Regions from separate parts of the Oryzihumus sp. genome, predicted to be linked through region 4. Evidence: riboswitches for the same ligand, from Rfam matches in the RefSeq annotation. Region 4 holds a riboswitch; each other region holds the start of a gene.
What was found. Region 4 has a riboswitch for S-adenosylmethionine ahead of metX (homoserine O-acetyltransferase MetX). Riboswitches for the same ligand answer to the same signal wherever they lie in the genome.
Positions count from the first base shown of each region.

Region 1: it holds a riboswitch for S-adenosylmethionine, as region 4 does, so the genes downstream of both, ACXVGS_RS16785 (bifunctional o-acetylhomoserine/o-acetylserine sulfhydrylase) here and metX (homoserine O-acetyltransferase MetX) in region 4, are expected to answer to the same signal.
Region 2: it holds a riboswitch for S-adenosylmethionine, as region 4 does, so the genes downstream of both, ssuE (NADPH-dependent FMN reductase) here and metX (homoserine O-acetyltransferase MetX) in region 4, are expected to answer to the same signal.
Region 3: it holds a riboswitch for S-adenosylmethionine, as region 4 does, so the genes downstream of both, ACXVGS_RS10165 (aminotransferase class V-fold PLP-dependent enzyme) here and metX (homoserine O-acetyltransferase MetX) in region 4, are expected to answer to the same signal.

Region 1 covers NZ_JBTCWL010000082.1:8,335-12,839, forward strand. Annotated here, with positions in the region: gene ACXVGS_RS16780 (aldo/keto reductase) at 1-135, opposite strand, end outside; gene ACXVGS_RS16785 (bifunctional o-acetylhomoserine/o-acetylserine sulfhydrylase) at 232-1,557, opposite strand; SAM riboswitch class IV at 1,656-1,773, opposite strand; gene ACXVGS_RS16790 (polysaccharide deacetylase family protein) at 1,845-2,816, opposite strand; gene ACXVGS_RS16795 (FUSC family protein) at 2,956-4,194, shown strand; gene ACXVGS_RS16800 (homing endonuclease associated repeat-containing protein) at 4,172-4,505, opposite strand, start outside.
Region 2 covers NZ_JBTCWL010000021.1:31,285-35,789, forward strand. Annotated here, with positions in the region: gene ACXVGS_RS07525 (ABC transporter substrate-binding protein) at 1-953, opposite strand, end outside; gene ssuE (NADPH-dependent FMN reductase) at 953-1,528, opposite strand; SAM riboswitch class IV at 1,787-1,901, opposite strand; gene ACXVGS_RS07535 (RNA polymerase sigma factor) at 2,038-3,270, opposite strand; gene ACXVGS_RS07540 (YciI family protein) at 3,267-3,590, opposite strand; gene ACXVGS_RS07545 (stage II sporulation protein M) at 3,731-4,505, opposite strand, start outside.
Region 3 covers NZ_JBTCWL010000032.1:19,066-23,570, forward strand. Annotated here, with positions in the region: gene ACXVGS_RS10160 (hypothetical protein) at 27-191, shown strand; gene ACXVGS_RS10165 (aminotransferase class V-fold PLP-dependent enzyme) at 202-1,602, opposite strand; SAM riboswitch class IV at 1,655-1,771, opposite strand; gene ACXVGS_RS10170 (DNA translocase FtsK) at 1,962-4,505, shown strand, end outside.
Region 4 covers NZ_JBTCWL010000004.1:77,741-82,245, reverse strand. Annotated here, with positions in the region: gene ACXVGS_RS01745 (YkvA family protein) at 18-386, shown strand; gene ACXVGS_RS01740 (DUF4192 domain-containing protein) at 504-1,589, shown strand; SAM riboswitch class IV at 1,672-1,783, shown strand; gene metX (homoserine O-acetyltransferase MetX) at 1,818-2,957, shown strand; gene ACXVGS_RS01730 (universal stress protein) at 3,018-3,425, shown strand; gene ACXVGS_RS01725 (RNA polymerase sigma factor) at 3,731-4,505, shown strand, end outside.

The DNA of each region.
Region 1 (4,505 bases), on a different contig from region 4:
GGCGTCGAGCGCAGCGTGGATGGTGGCGATCGCCTCGGCCTCGTCAGCGGGGCCGTAGAGGTCGGACATGCCCATCGCGCCGAGGCCGAGGGCCGAGACGACGGGGCCGGCGGAGCCGAGGGTGCGGGTGCGCATGGTGGAGCCTTCCGGTGCTGGGGGATGGCTCCACCATGCGCTGACAACTGACAGATGTCAACTTTTGTCAGTCGTCTGCCCGCAAGAAGTCGAAGGTCAGGCGCCCTTGGCCGCGGTGAACCCCTGTTCGAGGTCGGCGAGGATGTCGTCGATGTGCTCGATGCCCACCGCGAGGCGCACGAGCCCGGGCGTCACGCCGGCGGCGAGCCGGTCGCTGTCCGGGCCCTGGGAGTGGGTCGTCGACGCCGGGTGGATCGCCAGCGAGCGCACGTCACCGATGTTGGCGACGTGGCTGTGCAGGGTCAGCGCCTCGACGAACCGCTTCCCCGCCTCGAGGCCGCCCTGGATCTCGAACGCCAGCACGGCGCCGGCGCCCTTGGGGCTGTACTTCTGCGCCTTGGCGTAGCTCTCGTGCTCGGGCAGCGAGGCCCACACCACGCGCTCGACCTCGTCGCGGCCCTGGAGGAACGCCGCGACCTTGCGGGTGTTCTCCAGGTGCCGGTCCAGGCGCAGGCTGAGCGTCTCGACGCCCTGGGCGATGAGGAAGGCGTTGAACGGCGAGATCGCCGACCCGAGGTCGCGCAGCAGCTGCACCCGCGCCTTGAGGATGAACGCCAGGTTGGCCCCGAGCGGGCTGCCGACGCCGAGGTCCCGGGCGAAGACGAGCCCGTGGTAGCTCTCCTCCGGGGTGTTGTAGTTGGGGAACTTCTCCGGATCGCGGCCGTAGTCGAACGTGCCGCCGTCGACGATGACGCCCGCGATCGCCGTGCCGTGGCCGCCGAGGTACTTCGTGGCCGAGTGCACGACCACGTCGGCGCCCCACTCCAGCGGGCGGATCAGGTAGGGCGTGGCGATCGTGTTGTCCACCACCAGCGGCACCCCGGCCTCGTGGGCGACGCGCGCGACCGCCTCGATGTCGAGCACCTCGGACTTGGGGTTCGAGATGGTCTCGGCGAAGAACAGCTTGGTGTTGGGGCGGACCGCGGCCTTCCACGACTCGATGTCGTTGGGATCGGCCACGAAGGTCACCTCGAGCCCGAACTTGGGCAGCGTGTGCTTGAGCAGGTTGAAGGTGCCGCCGTAGAGCGAGGGGCTGGCCACGACGTGGTCGCCGGCCTCGGCGATGTTCAGGATCGCCAGCGTCTCGGCGGCCTGGCCCGAGGCGACCAGCAGCGCGCCGACGCCACCCTCGAGCGAGGCGATCCGCTGCTCCACCGCGTCCTGGGTGGGGTTCATGATCCGCGTGTAGATGTTGCCGAACTCCTTGAGCGCGAACAGGTTCGCCGCGTGGTCGGTGTCGCGGAACACGTAGGAGGTGGTCTGGTAGATGGGCAGTGCCCGCGCGCCGGTCGCCTCGTCGGGGACCTGGCCGGCGTGGACCTGCCGCGTCTCGAAGGACCAGTTCGGGGTGGTGTCAGTCATCGGGTTCCCTTGCCTCTCAGCACTTCTCACGTATGACGAGTGGTCGCGAGAGGTGCGGGGCGCACCTCACGCGAGGTGCGGGGATACCACCAAGGGTGTCTCCGCGCTTGCGTTGCGCCGTCCTGTGGCGCACCGCCTGGTCCTCACCCGGGGCACCCCACCGCGGTGGAGGGTTGCCGGTCAGCGAGCCGGGGCTTGGCGCTGACACTCATGACCTGTGACCGACATTAGGCCGCGCTCCCGGCCGCTGGAACGGCCGTCTCTCATGGCGGACGCCGGCGCTCCGCTCAGATGCCGAGCGCCGAGAGCGTGACGAACGAGTATCCGGCTGCCCGCAGCTGGCTGATGACTCGGGGCAGGGCGTCCGCGTCGAGGGTGGTGTGGTCGTCGGGGTTGGACCCGACGTGCATGAGCACGATCTCGCCGGGGGTGCGCGCGGCCAGGACCCGGGCCACGACGGTGTCGGCGCTCTGGCCGCCGGAGGTGCCCTTCCATCCGAGGGTGTCGATGGTCCAGCCGACGGCGACGTAGCCCATGCCGTTGACCAGGGACAGCGTGTGCGCGGTGTACTCCCCGAACGGGAAGCGGAACAGCGGCCTGGGGCTGCGCCCGGTCACCGCGGTGATCGCCGCGGCGCCGTCGCTCACCTCGGTCCGCACCGCGGCGTCGGACAGGGTGCTCAGGTGCGGGTGGTTGTCGGTGTGGTTGCCGATCCGCCCGTAGGTCGCCATCTGGCGGGACAACGCGGGGAAGGCGCGGACGAAGTCGCCGGTGAGGCAGAAGCTGGCCGGCACGTGCTGGGCCTTGAGCGTGGCCAGGATCGCGGGGACGCCGTCACCGTTGGCGCCGGCGTCGAAAGTCAGCGCGACGACCTTCGACGTCGTGGGGACGCGCGAGACCACGGTGCCGAGCAGGTGGGCCGGCAGCCCGGGGTTCGCCGGCCGAGGCGAGGTGGTCGGCGGCCGCGGGGTGGTGCGCGTCGGTGCCGGAGCCGTCGGAAGCGGAGTGCTGGTCGGCCGGGTCGTGACGCTCGCGCGGGTCGACGGGCTGGGTGCACTCGTCCGGGTGGACGTCGGCGTGGGGCGGCCCGTGGTGCTCGTCGCCGGCCCGGAGGTGGCCGGCCGGCCGGACGTGGTCGGCATACCGGCGGTGGAGGACGGACGCGCTGCCCCGGTCCCCGGGGAGCCGCCACAGGCTGCGGTCACCGCGAGCACGGACACGGTGAGGGCCAGCGTCGCGACCTGCCGTGGGCTGCGCATCGGCGACCACCTCTCCCCTGACGTCCGTGGCTCCACGGTGCGCCGGCAGGCACCCGCCCGCGAGAGGCATTCGTCCCCACGCGCAGGGTCTGAGGACCCTGCGGCTGACAGCGGACGGCGCAACCGCCATCCTCGTCCTGTGACGCTCCCCCGCCACGGCCCGACCTACACCCCGGGAACGGCCGCCGCCGTGCGGTCAGCGTTGCGCGGCGCCCGGGACGTGTGGCACCGCAACGGTCGGGCGATCCTGACCCGGACGGCGCGGCTGACCTTCGCGGCGGTCGTGGCCTACGTGGTGGCGGTCGCGGTGCTGCACGAGCCGACGCCGCCGCTGACCGGCCCGCTCACAGCACTGCTGGTGGTGCAGGCGACCCTGTTCTCCACGCTCACCGCAGGGCTGCGCCGGGTCGCCAGCGTGCTGTCCGGGGTGCTGATCTCGGTCGTGCTGACCAACGTCATGGGGCTGACGTGGTGGAGCCTGGGCATCGTCATCGCCCTGGCGCTCCTCGTCGGGCACCTGGTGCGGCTGGGCGAGCACCTGCTCGAGGCGCCGATCAGCGCGATGCTCATCCTCGGCGTCAGCTCGACCGCTGACGTGGCCGCGTCCTACCGGATCGGCGAGACGCTGGTCGGCGCGGGCGTGGGCATCCTCGTCAACGTGCTGCTCCCGCAGCCGGTGCGTGTCGGCTCGGCGGGTGCCGCGGTGGAGCAGGTGGCCACCGACGCCGCGGCGCTGCTGGACCGGGTCGGCGACGAGCTGCCGCAGGGCGCGAGCCGGGACCAGGCGTACAGCTGGCTGGGCGACTTCCGCGCCCTGTCGCACCGCGTGGACGCCGCCGACCGGGCGATCGTGGAGCTGGCCGAGAGCCGGCGGCTCAACCCGCGGGCGGTCCGGACCGCCGACACCACGCCGATGCTGCGCAGCGGCCTGGACGCCCTCGAGCACAGTGTGGTCTCGCTTCGGGCGCTGTTCCGCTCGATCGCCGACGGCCTGCAGGAGGAGGACGCCGGGCCGGAGAGCGCCTACACGACGGAGCTGCTCGGCGCGTTCGGGGCGCTGCTGCATGACCTCGCCGGGTCGCTGCGGGCCTACGGCTCCCTGGTGCGCGCAGAAGGGGACCCGAGCGTGCAGGGCTCCGAGGGGACGCTGGCCGACGCGCTGGACAGCCTGCGCGAGACGCGGGCGTTCCTCACCGAGCTGCTGCTCGTCGACGCCCGCGAGAGCCCGAACCTGTGGCTGCTGCGCGGGTCACTGCTCGCGGCGGTCGAACGCGTGCTGCGCGAGCTCGACCTCGATGAGCGGCGGCACCGCCGGCAGCAGTGGGAGCGCGAGCAGGCCGAGCGCCGGCGCCGGCTCAGCCGCCGTCCCGTGCGATGAGCGCCTGCGCCCCGGCCTTGGCGTTGGCCCAGCCGCCCAGGTTGTTGCGCACCGTGTTGGCGCTCGGGGCGTCCGCCGTCGCCCGGGCCCACTCGTCGTAGCCGGCGTAGCTGCCGCTCGCGCCGTCCGAGCGCAGGTAGTCCGCGACCGCGGCCACCAGCTGCTCGTCGGACCAGCCCCGCCGGTATGCCGTGCGGCCGGCGTTCGTGGGCAGTCCGGCCGCGGTGCAGGCGGCGTTCCATGAGCCGAACCGCTGGATGAGCCGGGCGCTGGAGACCCCGTCGTAGTCACGCCAGACGTGCTCGTAGCGC
Region 2 (4,505 bases), on a different contig from region 4:
ACGATCCCGGCCTGCTCGAGCCAGGCCTGCCACCGCGTGAAGTCCTCGTCGCTGATCGCCCCGCCCCGGGACGGGATGCCGACGCTCTTCCAGTACCTGAGGTTGTCGGTCTTCTCGTTGCGGCCGCGCTTCGTGATGATCGAGGTGAACTTCGCGATGACCTGGTCCCGTGGGGTGGTGCGCTCCCACTCGATCGCCTTCGCGACACCGGTGACGAACTCCCTTGCGGCTGAAGGGTGCTGGGCGATGAAGTCCTCGCGCAGGACGTACTGTCCGCCGTTGAAGGCGCCGAACAGGCTGTAGTCGCTGAAGAGCGAGCGCAGCCCGCCTGCGGCGACCGCGTGGTCCTGGAGCACCCCGCTCAGGGCGGCGGCGTCGACCTGCCCCCGCCGCAGGGCCTGCTCGCTGTCGTTCGGCGGCAGGACGACGAGCTGGACCTTCTGGACCTCGGCCGGGGTGAGCCCGTTCTTCTCCAGGTAGGTGTCGATCACGGCCTCGGCGTGGGCGCCCAGGGTGTTGACGGCGATCTTCCTGCCGATGAGGTCCCGGGCCGTGCGGATGCCGCTGCTGTCCTTGACGTAGAAGCCGATGAACGACCGGGCGTCCGAGCCGTAGTAGTTGACGACCGCCTTGACCGGGGCTCCGGCGTCGACCAGCTTGACGACGGCACCCGAGAAGGCGCCCCCGAAGTCGGTCTGGCCGGTCGCGGCCGACTGGATGTCCTGGGGTCCGCTGGTGGTGTTGCCGACCCACCTGAGCCGGATCGTGGGGAAGTAGCCGAGCTCGGCGGCGAGCTCGGGCAGGGTGACGTTGTTGGCCGAGCCCTGGTAGCGCAGGGTCACCGGCCCCTTCGCCGAGCCGGCCGCCTCGGTGGAGGGCAGGGAGCACGCCGTGAGGGCAGCGGCGCCGCCCAGGGTCAGGACGAGGAGCCGGGTCGTGGTCCGCGCGCGCATCAGGCCACCGCCTCGCGGCGCTCGGGGCGGGCGCCGAGGAGGGTGCGTCCGGCGAGGGTGTCGAGGAAGACCGCAGTCACCTCGCGCAGCGGCCGCGCCGCCGACTCCTCGAGCAGCACCTCGCCGCTCTCGAAGAGGGTGACCTCGCCGGCCAGGACGAACCAGCCCGGGCTGATGCTGCTGGGGCCGAGACTGGCGAGCACCGGTCGCAGGGCGTAGTCGACGGCGAGGACGTGTGCGGGCGTGCCGCCGGTGGCCACGGGAAGGACGACCTTGCCGCGCAGCGCGAACTGCGGAAGCAGGTCCAGGAAGGTCTTGAGCAGCCCGCCGTAGGCCGCCTTGTAGACCGGGGTCGAGACGACGACCGCATCGGCTGCCTCGAGGCTGCCCACCGCTGCGGCGATGTCCGGGTCGTCGGCGTCGCCGCGCAGCAGCGGCCCGGCGGGAAGGTCCCGCAGGACGATCGGGGCGACGAGGTGCCCCGCTTGTTGCAGCTGCCGGGAGATCTCGGAGAGCACCCCGTCGGTGCGGGAGGCGGTGGAGGGACTGCTGGAGATGGTGGCTATGACAGCCATGAGGGGTCCTTTCATGGGCAGGGGGCATCGCCGGCCGTGCGACTTGGCCCGCGGAGGGCCGGCCGGCGCAGAGCCGTTGCTGGGGAAGGGTTCTCGCTGGTGCGAGAGGAGGAGGACTGCTCTGGTCAGCGGCGACAGAGCGCGCTGGAGACCCGGAGGAGGTCGACGTGCCGACGCCGGGCCGGGTAGAGCGAGGGTGGCCCGCTGCTCCCAGATCCCTTGGCCCTCATGGGTTTCCGTCCTCGATGGAGGCATCGAGCCTCGCGCTTGCTCCGGTCGGTCGACCGGAGCCAGGTCTTCACCCGGAGCACCCCACCGCGAATGAGAGGGTTGCCGTCCAGCAAGCCGGGGCTGTGCGCTGGAGCTCGTGACCTGCCCCGAAACTAGCCGTTCAGGGATCGCCTATCAAATGAGTAGGAATTGTCTCTCGCATGCTGGGATGCCGGCACGGGGACGACCCGCTCGGGGCCGATGGCACGGCGAGGACCCGCATGCGGTTCGCGCGGGCACTACCCCAGCTGGTCGCGACGGCGGGTCAGGTAGGCGATCTCGGCGGTGTTGCCCGTGAGCCCGATGGCCGCGTCGTACGCCGCGCGGGACTCCTGGCTGCGGCCCAACCGGCGCAACAGGTCGGCGCGGGTCGCATGGAAGGCGTGGTAGCCGGCCAGCGTGTCCGCGAGACGGTCGACGGCCGCCAGTGCCACTTCCGGGCCGTCGAGCTCAGCGACCGCGACGGCCCGGTTGAGGGCGACGATGGGTGACGGGTCGAGGCGGACGAGCTGGTCGTAGAGGGCGACGACCTGCGACCAGTCGGTGTCGCGCACGTCGCGGGCAGAGGTGTGCACGGCGTTGATCGCGGCGAGGACCTGGTAGCGGCCCGGGGGCCTCCCCATGGCCAGACGCTCGCGCACCAGCTGGTGCCCCTCGGCGACCAGCGCCGCGTCCCAGACACCTCGGTCCTGCTCGGCGAGGCTGACCAGCTCGCCGCTCGACGAGACGCGGGCGGTGCGGCGGGCCTCGGTGAGGAGCATCAACGCCAGAAGCCCGGCCACCTCACCGTCCTCCGGCAGGAGTGCACGGACCAGGCGCGTCAGCCGGATCGCCTCGGCGGTCAGGTCGTGACGCACGGGGTCGGTGTCGGGGCCGCTCGCCAGGTAGCCCTCGTTGAAGACGAGGAAGAGGACGGCGAGGACGCCGGAGACGCGTGCCGGGAGGTCCTCCGCGGACGGCACGCGATACGGGATGCGGGCGGCCTTGATCTTGGCCTTGGCCCGGGTGATCCGCTGGGCCATGGTCGTCTCCTGCACCAGGAACGCGCGGGCGATCTCGGGCATGGTCAGACCGCCGACCATGCGCAGCGTCAGCGCCACGCGGGTCTCCATCGCGAGCGCCGGGTGGCAGCAGGTGAAGATCAGCCGCAGCCGCTCGTCGTCGACGGCGCCGAGAGGCTCGGGCGGGTCGTCATCGAGCACCATCTGAGCCTCCTTCTGCTTGTCGTCCCGCTTGTGCTCGCGTCGGATCCGGTCGATGGCCTTGCGGGTGGCGGTCGTGGTCAGCCAGCCGCCGGGGTTGGGCGGGACGCCGTCGGCCGGCCACCGCTCGACCGCGGTCGCGAACGCCTCGGCCGCCGCCTCCTCGGCGATGTCGAGGTCGCCGAAGCGCCGGGCCAGGGCGGCGACCACCCGCGCCCACTGCTCGTGGTGGACCCGGGTGATCGCCTCGCCGACCTCGGTCCGGTTCACAGGAACGGACGCACCTCGATCTTGCGGTTGCACGCCTTCGACCCCTCGGTGGCGAGCTTGAGCGCCACGTCCAGGTCCGCGGCCTCGATGATCCAGAAGCCGGCCATGTACTCCTTCGACTCCACGAAGGGGCCGTCGGTGACGATCGCCTCGCCACCCCGGTTGTCGACGACGGTGGCCGGGTCGGGCGACCCGAGGCCGCCGGCGAAGACCCAGTGCCCCTCGGCCCGGAGCCGGTCGTTGAACGCATCGATCGCAGCCTGCTCGGTCGCGGTGTCCGGGCCGGTGCCGTCGTCGATCACGGAAACCAGATACTGCATCTCAGGTCATCTCCTGTGGTCTGGGGCGCCCCTCACGGGCGCCGCTCACCCCTGCTACGAACAGCCCTGCCCCGATCCGACACCGCCATCCGGACTTCTTCAAGCGCAAAGCCGGTATGCCGCGCCCGTTGCGGACCAGCTCAGCCGACGACCGGCGCCTGCGCCCCCGCGTCCTCGGCGCTCACGTCACCGGTGGCGCCGCGTCGGACCGCCCACCGGCCGGCGGTGAACACGTAGGTCAGGAACGCCGCCTCGGCCAGCACGCCGATCCCGACCCGGGCCCACGTCGGCAGCGGCGAGGGCGTCACGAACGCCTCGATCACGCCGGAGACGGCGAGCACCGCGGCCAGTCCGAGCGCCACCGCGATGGCCGAGCGCCCCTCACGGGCCACGGCCTGGGTGCGGGTGCGCGGCCCGGGCTCGACCCACGACCAGAACAGCCGCAGCCCGGTCGCCCCGGCGATGAACACCGCGGTCAGCTCGAGGATGCCGTGCGGCAGGATCAGGCCGAAGAACACCGACGCCCGGTGGTGGTGGACCATGATCGAGCCGATGATCGCGACGTTGAGGACGTTCTCCAGCAGCAGGTAGATGACCGGCAGGCCGAGTACGCCGGAGGCGATGCACAGCGCCGAGACCCAGGCGTTGTTGGTCCACACCTTCGCCGCGAAGTGCGACGCGGCGTACTCGCTGTAGTAGTGCGCGAAGTCCACCCGGACGAGCTGGTCGACCTCGGCGGGCGAGAGCAGCGAGGACTCCACCGCGGGGTGCGCCAGCAGCCACCAGCCGATGACGAAGGCGACCGCCACGTTGGCCAGCGCCGTGGCGATCCACCAGCGCCGGGTGCGGTAGAGCGCCGCCGGGAACGTGTCGGTGAAGAACATCGCGAGGTCGCGCCAGGCGACCGACCGGGTG
Region 3 (4,505 bases), on a different contig from region 4:
ATCAGGTCAAGCGCATGATTTCTGCCATGGAACTCCTCATCATGTTTGCCGCACTCGTCGTCATCGCCGTCCTGGCCCCGCGCTTCGGCGCCGACACCCACCGCAGCCGCGAGTGGGACGACCCGATCGAGACCTGGCCGGCCGGCGTCCGCAACCCGCTGCCCAAGCCGCACCGCACCCGTCACCCGTGACGGGCCTCGCTCACCAGGGGCGGGGCAGGGACAGGTCGCGCGGGTCGTGCACCGGCTCCCAGCCGGCGTCGGTCAGCGCATAGTCGAAGGCCGGTCCCTGCTCCGCCAGCCGGCGCACCGCCGACACCAACCGGTCGACGTGCTCCAACGTGTTGGCGAGCCCGACGCTGGCGCGCACCGCGGTCGCCGGGGCGCCCGGACCGTCGAGCAGGGCGTCCACGAGCAGGTGCGCACAGAACTTGCCGTCCCGCACGCCGATCCCGTGCTCGGCCGACAGCGACGCCGACACCAGTGAGCTGTCGACGCCGTCCACCGTGAAGGTCACCACCCCCACCCGGTCGTGCTCCTCACCGAACACCGACCACGTGGTCACGCCCTCGATGACGGCGAGCCCGGACTGCAGGCGCTGCGCCAGGGCCGACTCGTGGGCCTCGATCGCGTCACGGTGGGCCTCGACCGTGGCACACGCGGCGGCCAGGGCGATCGCGCCGATGACGTTGGGGCTGCCCGCCTCGTGCCGGGCCGCCCCCTGGCTCCACTGCACCTCACGCTCGCTGACCCGTGCCGTCGCCCCACCGCCGCGCAGGTAGGGCGCCGCCGCGTCGAGCCAGTCGGCCCGGCCGACCAGGACGCCCGCACCGAAGGGGGCGTAGAGCTTGTGCCCGGAGAACGCCACGTAGTCCACGTCAAGCGCGTCCAGGTCGATGCGCCGGTGCGGGGCGAGCTGCGCGGCGTCCAGGGCCACGCGCGCGGCATACCGGCGGGCGACCTCGGTGACCCGCTCCACGGGCCACAGCTCACCGGTGACGTTGGATGCTCCGGTGACCACGACCAGCCGTGGTCCGTCGCTGGACCGGGCGTGCTCGGCCAGCGCCTCCTCGAGCAGCACCAGGGCGTCCGCCACGCTGCCGGGCACGGGCAGGCGCACGGTTCGCCGCTCGTCCCAGGGCAGCAGCGCCGCGTGGTGCTCGGACTCGAAGACGAACGTCGTGGTGCGCCGGGGCAGCGCCCGTGCCAGGAGGTTGAGCGAGTCGGTGGTGTTGCGGGTGAAGACGACCAGGTCCTCCTCGCGCGCCCCGACGAAGGAGGCCACCTGCTCGCGGGCCTGCTCGTACCACGCGCTGGTCACCTTCGAGGCGTAGCCGTTGCCGCGGTGCACCGAGGAGTAGGTGCGCAGCGCGGCATCGACCGCGGCCTGGACGGACTCCAGTGCCGGGGTGCTCGCCGCGTGGTCGAAGTTGGCGTAGTCCACGACCGTCCGGTGCAGCGTGGGCACGCCCAGGTCGGCGGCCACGGTGCGCGGCAGCGGCGTCAGGAGGTCCTGCGGCAGCGCGGGAACGGGGCGCAGGTGGTCCCGCGGGGCGGGGGCGGGCGCCTGGTGGTGGGTCCGGCTGATGGTGGCGATCGACAACGAAGCTCACTCCTCGGTGGTCCGGTGGACCATCGAGGCCTTCGGGCTCGCCGGTCCGCGCTTGCCGGCACCGCGGGCGCGGGCCGACCGGGTCGTCACCCGGAGCACCCCGCCGCGACAGGAGGGTTGCCGGCCAGCAAGCCGGGGCTTGACGCTGGCACTCATGACCTGGGCTCGACCGTAGCGGCGCCGGCGCGGGCCTGCCCACCTTTCGGGAGTGATGTCCCGGGATGTGAGACCTGGCGACCGGGGCGGCAGCCGGGAGCAGCCCCGGTGACGGGCGCCCGCCACGCGACGCGCCGGAGGCCGGGGCGCGTGTGACGCGTGATGTCGTCGGGGCGATCGCGTAGCCTGCGAAGGTGGCGACCCGGACGACCTCCTCCTCGCGCTCGAGCTCCTCGGGACGCGGCGGCGCCGCGCGCCCGGCGGCGCGGACGCCTGCGGCCAATCGCAAGCCCGCCGCCCGCAAGCCTGCTGCCCGCAAGCCGGCGCCGCGCAAGCCCGCGCCCCGGGCGGCCACCCTGCCCTGGCCGGTGCGCGCCGTGCGTGGTGCGTGGATGGGCGTGGCCCACCTGGCCGGCGGCACGGTCCGCAAGGTCGGCCACAGCGCGCGTGAGCTCGAGCCGGAGCACCGTCGCGACGGCGTCGGCTTCGCGCTCATCGCCCTGGCCATCATCGTGGCCGCGCGCGAGTGGTGGGCGCTGCGCGGTCCGGTCGGCGACGTGGTCCACGCCGTGGTGGCCGGCACCTTCGGCCGGGTCGGCCTGGCCGTCCCGATCGTCCTGATCCTGCTGGGGCTGCGCCTGCTGCGCGCCCCCGACGAGGCCTCCTCGACCAACCGCATCGGCATCGGCCTGACGGCCCTGGCCTTCTCCGCTGCCGGCCTGGTGCACATCTCCGCCGGGGTGCCGAGCCCGTCCGACGGGGCGCCCTCGATGCGCGAGGCCGGCGGCATCATCGGCTTCCTCGCCTCGAGCCCGGTCGTCGCGGGCGTCACCGTCTACGGCGCGGTGCCGATCCTGTTGCTGCTGGGGGCCTTCGGGCTGCTGGTGACCACCGCCACGCCGGTCCACATGGTGCCGACCCGGCTGGGCGAGCTGCGCGACTGGGCCCTGCACCGCAAGCCCGAGCCCGAGCCGGAGCCCGAACCCGAGCCGCAGCCCAGGCCGCGCCGCCGCCGGGCTGTCGCCGACGGGGGCCTGGACGGGGACGAGGCCTTCGAGCAGGCCGCGATCGTGGCCCGCGAGGCCAGGGCCAAGGGCTACCGGCCGGGGGAGAAGCGGCCCACCCCGCCCGGCACGCTCGCGCCGGGGGAGGACGCCGCGGCCGCGGCGCTCGCCTCCGCCCGAGCCGGTGCCTCAGCTGCTCCCGCCGCCGGCGCGGCTGCCGTGCCCGCCAAGGCCCCGCTGGAGCCGCCGCCCACCAGCCCGCTGCCGCAGCGCGTCGAGCAGCTCGCCCTCGCCGGCGACGTGACCTACACGTTGCCCGACAACGCGATCCTGGCCCCGGGCTCGCCGCACAAGACCCGCAGCGCCGCCAATGACAAGGTCGTCGAGTCGCTCACCGAGGTGCTCGAACAGTTCGAGATCGACGCCCAGGTCACCGGGTTCATGCGCGGGCCCACGGTGACCCGCTACGAGGTCGAGCTCGGCCCCGGCGTCAAGGTCGAGCGCGTCACCGCGCTCTCCAAGAACATCGCGTATGCCGTCGCCTCGGCCGACGTGCGCATCCTCAGCCCGATCCCGGGCAAGTCCGCGATCGGCATCGAGATCCCCAACACCGACCGCGAGAAGGTCAGCCTCGGCGACGTGCTGCGCAGCCAGACCGCGCGCAACAACGAGCACCCGATGGTCATGGGCGTCGGCAAGGACGTCGAGGGCGGCTACGTCATCGCCAACCTCGCCAAGATGCCGCACCTGCTGGTCGCCGGCGCCACCGGAGCCGGCAAGTCCAGCTTCGTGAACTCGATGATCACCTCGATCCTCATGCGCGCCACCCCCGATGAGGTGCGCATGGTGCTGGTCGACCCCAAGCGCGTCGAGCTCACCGGCTACGAGGGCATCCCGCACCTGATCACGCCGATCATCACCAACCCCAAGAAGGCCGCCGAGGCGCTGCAGTGGGTCGTGCGCGAGATGGACACCCGCTACGACGACCTCGCGGCGTTCGGCTACAAGCACGTCGACGACTTCAACAAGGCGGTCAAGGCCGGCAAGGTCAAGCCCCTGCCCGGCTCGGAGCGGGTGATCCAGCCCTACCCCTACCTGCTGGTCATCGTCGACGAGCTCGCCGACCTCATGATGGTCGCCCCCCGCGACGTCGAGGAGTCGAGCGTCCGCATCACCCAGCTCGCCCGCGCCGCCGGCATCCACCTGGTGCTCGCGACGCAGCGTCCGTCGGTCGACGTGGTCACCGGCCTGATCAAGGCCAACGTGCCCTCGCGCATGGCGTTCGCGACCTCCTCGCTGGCCGACTCCCGGGTCGTGCTGGACCAGCCGGGCGCCGAGAAGCTCATCGGCCAGGGTGACGCGCTGTTCCTGCCGATGGGCGCGAGCAAGCCGATGCGCGTCCAGGGCGCGTGGGTGACCGAGTCCGAGATCGAGCAGGTCGTCGCCCACGTCACCGAGCAGCTCAAGCCCAACTACCGCGAGGACGTCACCGTCGTGGCGGCCAAGAAGCAGGTCGACGACGACATCGGCGACGACCTCGACCTGCTGCTGCAGGCGACCGAGCTGGTGGTCACCACGCAGTTCGGGTCGACCTCGATGCTCCAGCGCAAGCTGCGCGTCGGCTTCGCCAAGGCCGGCCGGCTCATGGACCTGCTCGAGTCGCGTGGCGTCGTCGGCCCCTCTGAGGGCTCCAAGGCGCGCGACGTGCTCGTCAAGGCCGAGGACCTGCCGACC
Region 4 (4,505 bases):
CGCAGAGGAGAGTCCCCGTGAGCACCGCCACCGCCCTGCGCTGGGGCGCCTTCCGCAGCATCGCCCGCGCCCTGCGCGCCGTCACCCGCCCCGGGAGCCCGGGGATGGGCGCGCGGCTGTCCAGCCTGCCGCGGCTGGTCCGCGCCACCGCTCGCGGCGAGTATGCCGGGACGAGCCTGGGTCGCCTGGCGCTCCTGGTCGGGGCGGTCGCCTACGTCGTGTCACCGATCGACCTCGCGCCGGAGGCGTTGCTCGGCCTGTTCGGCCTGGCCGACGACGCCGTCGTCGTGTCCTGGATCGCGACCACCGTGGTCAACGAGACCGAGGTGTTCCTCGCGTGGGAGGAGCAGCGCCGCCGGACGGTGCCGGGGGACGTCGTCGGCTGACCCGCCGGGGTCGTGGCGCCGTCGGCGTTGTCCACAAGCCCTCCGCCGTTCGTCCCACCGTCCACAGGCGCGCGGCAGCGCCTGTCGGTGCCGGGCGGTCGCCCGCACGCTCGGGTCATGACGACGACACTCCACCTCCGGGGGCCGGCCGACGTGCTGGCCGTCCTGCCCTACCAGCTCGGCTACCACCCGCGTGACAGCGTCCTGGTGGTCAGCCTCCACGGCCGCCGCATGGGTCTGGTGCAGCGGCTTGACCTTCCGCCGCACGAGCACCTCGACCAGGCGGTCGCGGCCATGACAGGGCCGCTGGCCGCGGACGGGCCCGAGTCGGCCCTGCTGGTCGGCTACGAGGACGCCGAGGGGGCGTCCTCGCCGATGCTCGACGCGCTCGACGACGCCTGTGACGAGATGGGGCTGCCGGTGGCGGACCGTCTCGTGGTGCGGGAGGGGCGCTGGTTCGCCCTCGACTGCACCAGCGAGGCGTGCTGCCCCACGGCGGGCACGCTGCTGCAGCCCGGCCACGAGGTGCCGGCGGTGGCCGACTTCGTGGGCATGGAGGTGGCGCCGCTGGTCGACCGGGAGGCCCTCGTGGCCAGCCTGCAGCCGGGGTCCCACCCGCTGCTGACCCGCGCGGTGCGGGCCTGCGCGCAGGAGTGGCTCCAGGTGGTGTCGGACGGCCACGACGAGCACCAACCCGACCTGGAGAAGCAGCGAGCGCGGGCGCTGGCCGTGTGGGCCGAGCTGCTGCGTGAGGACGACGCGGCCCCGGCGGTCACCGACCTGCCGCCGGGCGACCTCGCCCTGGCCGCGTGCTCGCTGGTCGACGTGCACCTGCGTGACGCGCTGGTCGCCTGGCTGTGTCCCGGCACCCTCGAGCTGGACCTGGTCGACCCGGGCCTGCGTGAGCAGCTGCGCCGCTTCCTTCCCGTGCGTGGCTGGGGGCGTGGGGAGCCGGACGTCGCCGAGGTCACCGCACAGCGCCGGGTCGAGGCCAGGCTGGTGGCCCTGTGCGGGGTCCTTCCCGACGAGTGGGCGGTCGCGGCCCTCACGGTGCTGGCCAACCTCGCCTGGTGGCGCGGCGACGGCGCGCTCACCCGAGTCGCGCTGGACCGGGCGCTGGCGGTCGACCCCGGCTACCGGCTTGCCGCGTTGCTGGAGCGCATGGTCGACCTCGCGATCCGTCCCGACCGCGCCTCCGCCTGAGCCGTGTGGCCCTTGGGCAGGGGGGTCCAGCACGCGGACGGTCGGTCGGGTCGGTGGGGCGTCGGGCGTACAGTTGCGGGCAGGTCATGAGCTCCAGCGCGTAGCCCCGGCTTGCTGGACGGCAACCCTCCACCGCGGTGGGGTGCCCCGGGTGATGACCGGGCCACCTGGACCACAGGTGGCAAGCGCGGGCCCGGCCGGGCCCTGACGACCTCCCAGGGAGCCGCCGTGACCGTGATCTCCGACCCGCTGCGTGCCACGACCGGCCCCGGCCGTCGGCAACTCGCCGTCGGTGGCCTGGCCCTCGAGGTCGGCGGCTCGCTGCCGGAGGTGCGGGTGGCCTATGAGACGTGGGGCCGGCTCAACGCCGCCCGCGACAACGCCATCCTCGTCGAGCACGCCCTCACCGGGGACAGCCACGTCGCCGGACCGGCCGGCGCGGGCCACCCCACGCCGGGCTGGTGGGACGGGCTGATCGGTCCCGGCCGGCCGCTGGACACCAACCGTTTCCTCGTCGTCGCCAGCAACGTCCTCGGCGGGTGCCAGGGCACCACCGGCCCGGCCAGCAGCGACCCCGACGGGCGCCCCTGGGGCAGCCGCTTCCCCTATGTCACCGTCCGCGACCAGGTCGAGGTGGAGGCCCGCCTGGCCGACGCGCTCGGCGTCGAGCGCTGGGCGGCCGTCCTCGGCGGGTCCATGGGCGGCATGCGGGCGCTGGAGTGGGCGGTCACCCACCCCGACCGGGTGGAGGCCTGCATCGTGCTGGCCAGCGGTGCCTACGCCACCGCCGAGCAGATCGCCTGGTGCCAGCCGCAGCTGCTGGCCATCCGGCAGGACCCGCACTTCCGGGGCGGGGACTACTACGGCCACCCGGTCGGCCCGGACGCCGGGCTGGGCCTGGCGCGCCGGATCGCGCACGTGACCTACCGCAGCGAGCACGAGCTGGCCGAGCGCTTCGGGCGCCACCCGCAGGGGGAGGAGCAGCCGCTCGGCGGCGGGGGGCGGTTCGCGGTCGAGAGCTACCTGGACCACCACGCGGACAAGCTGGCCCGGCGTTTCGACGCCAACTCCTACCTCGTGCTCACCGAGGCCATGAACTCCCATGACGTGGGCCGCGGCCGCGGCGGTTGGAAGGCCGCCCTGGAGCGGGTGACCGCCCGGCTCACGGTCGCCTGCGTCGACTCCGACCGGCTCTACCCGCCTCGGCTGTCCGACGAGATCGCGACCGCGCCGGCCGCCGTCGGCCCCGCGCACCGGGTTCGCTCGGACTACGGCCACGACGGTTTCCTCATCGAGATCGGGCAGGTCGGACAGATCCTGCGCGAGGCCCTCGGCGAGGCGTCACCGTCCTCACGACGCGCCCGCTGATATCCGGTACGGTCGCCGCACGGAGCAGCACGCGCTGCGCGACTGGACGAGGAGGTTCAGGTGGCCGTCGTTGTGGGCTACGTGCCGACGAAGGAGGGGCGAGCGGCGTTACGCCGTGCCGCCGAGGAGTGCCTGCTGCGGCGCACCCGGCTGATCGTCATCAACTCCAACCGCGGCGGCAAGGACCTGGACGCCGACGAGGCGACCCGGTTCGACGAGGAGCTGCGCGGGGTCCAGGCCCAGCTCGACGACGTCGGGGTCGAGCACGAGGTGCGCCAGCTGGTGCGCGGCAACGAGCCCGCCGAGGACCTGATCGCCGCGGCCGAGGAGGTCGAGGCCGACTTCATCGTGATCGGCCTGCGCCGGCGCACGCCGGTCGGCAAGCTCATCCTCGGCTCCAACGCCCAGCGCATCCTGCTGGATGCCCCGTGTCCGGTCCTGGCGGTCAAGGCCCCGACCGAGGGCTGAGGGGCGCGGCGGCGCGGCTCGCCACGGGTTGCGCACCGCGAGGGGCGGGAAGGATCGGGCCGCCTCGAGCGTTGTTGCAGGTCGGAGGCGGTGTGCAACGTTGTGGTGGCGCGGATTTCGGGCACTCGGGGCGCGGGCATGACCTCCGACGTTTTACAATGTTCATCTGCACGACCGGAGATGCCGCCGCCGATCCGGTCACCACGAACTTCCCGCAACGTCCTCGGTCTCCGTCGGCACCGCTTTCGGAGCTGATCTGACCTGCGGTGCACCAGAGTCGCGACGAAAGGTAGTCGGTGTCGCCTGTGTCGAACGCCCACCCCGTCCCGTCGGCGGAGCGCCCTGCGCGCCCGCTGCCGGCTGAGTTCTCCCACCCCGCCCTCCAGGAGCTCCTGGCGGTCGGCAACGCCCACGGCTCGGTCGACAGCAGCCAGCTGCGCGACGCCCTCCTCGGTGCCGAGGTGGAGCCCAAGCGGATGAAGGCCGTCCTGCGCTCGCTGGAGGAGCAGGGGATCAGCGTCACCCTCGACACCGCCACTGCGCACCGTGCGGTTGCCGCCACCTCGGCCCGCCGCACCACCACGGCCAAGGCGACGAAGAAGGCCCCCGCCAAGAAGGCTGCCGGCGCCACGAAGACCGCTGCCAAGCCCGCGGCCACCAAGACGGCGGCGAAGGCGGCGACGCCCAAGGCCGCGGCTGCTGCCGCCGCCGCGCCGGCCAAGAAGGCGGCCGCGAAGAAGGCCACCACCAAGAAGGCCGCGGCCAAGAAGGCCGGCGCCGAGACCGCTGCCGAGGGGGTCGAGGAGGCCGTCGACGTCGACGAGGAGCCGACCGACGTCGACGAGAGCGAGCTCGAGGACGTCGCCGTCGAGGACGAGCCCGAGGCGGTCGTCGAGGAGGGAGCCGAGGACGCCGAGGCCCCGGCCAAGGCGGAGACGGAGGAGGAGTCCGAGGAGGCCGGCTTCGTCATCCGCGACGACGACGAGGAGGACGCCCCGGCCCAGCAGGTCGTCACCGCCGGTGCGACCGCGGACCCGGTCAAGGACTACCTCAAGCAGATCGGCAAGGTCGCCCTGCTCA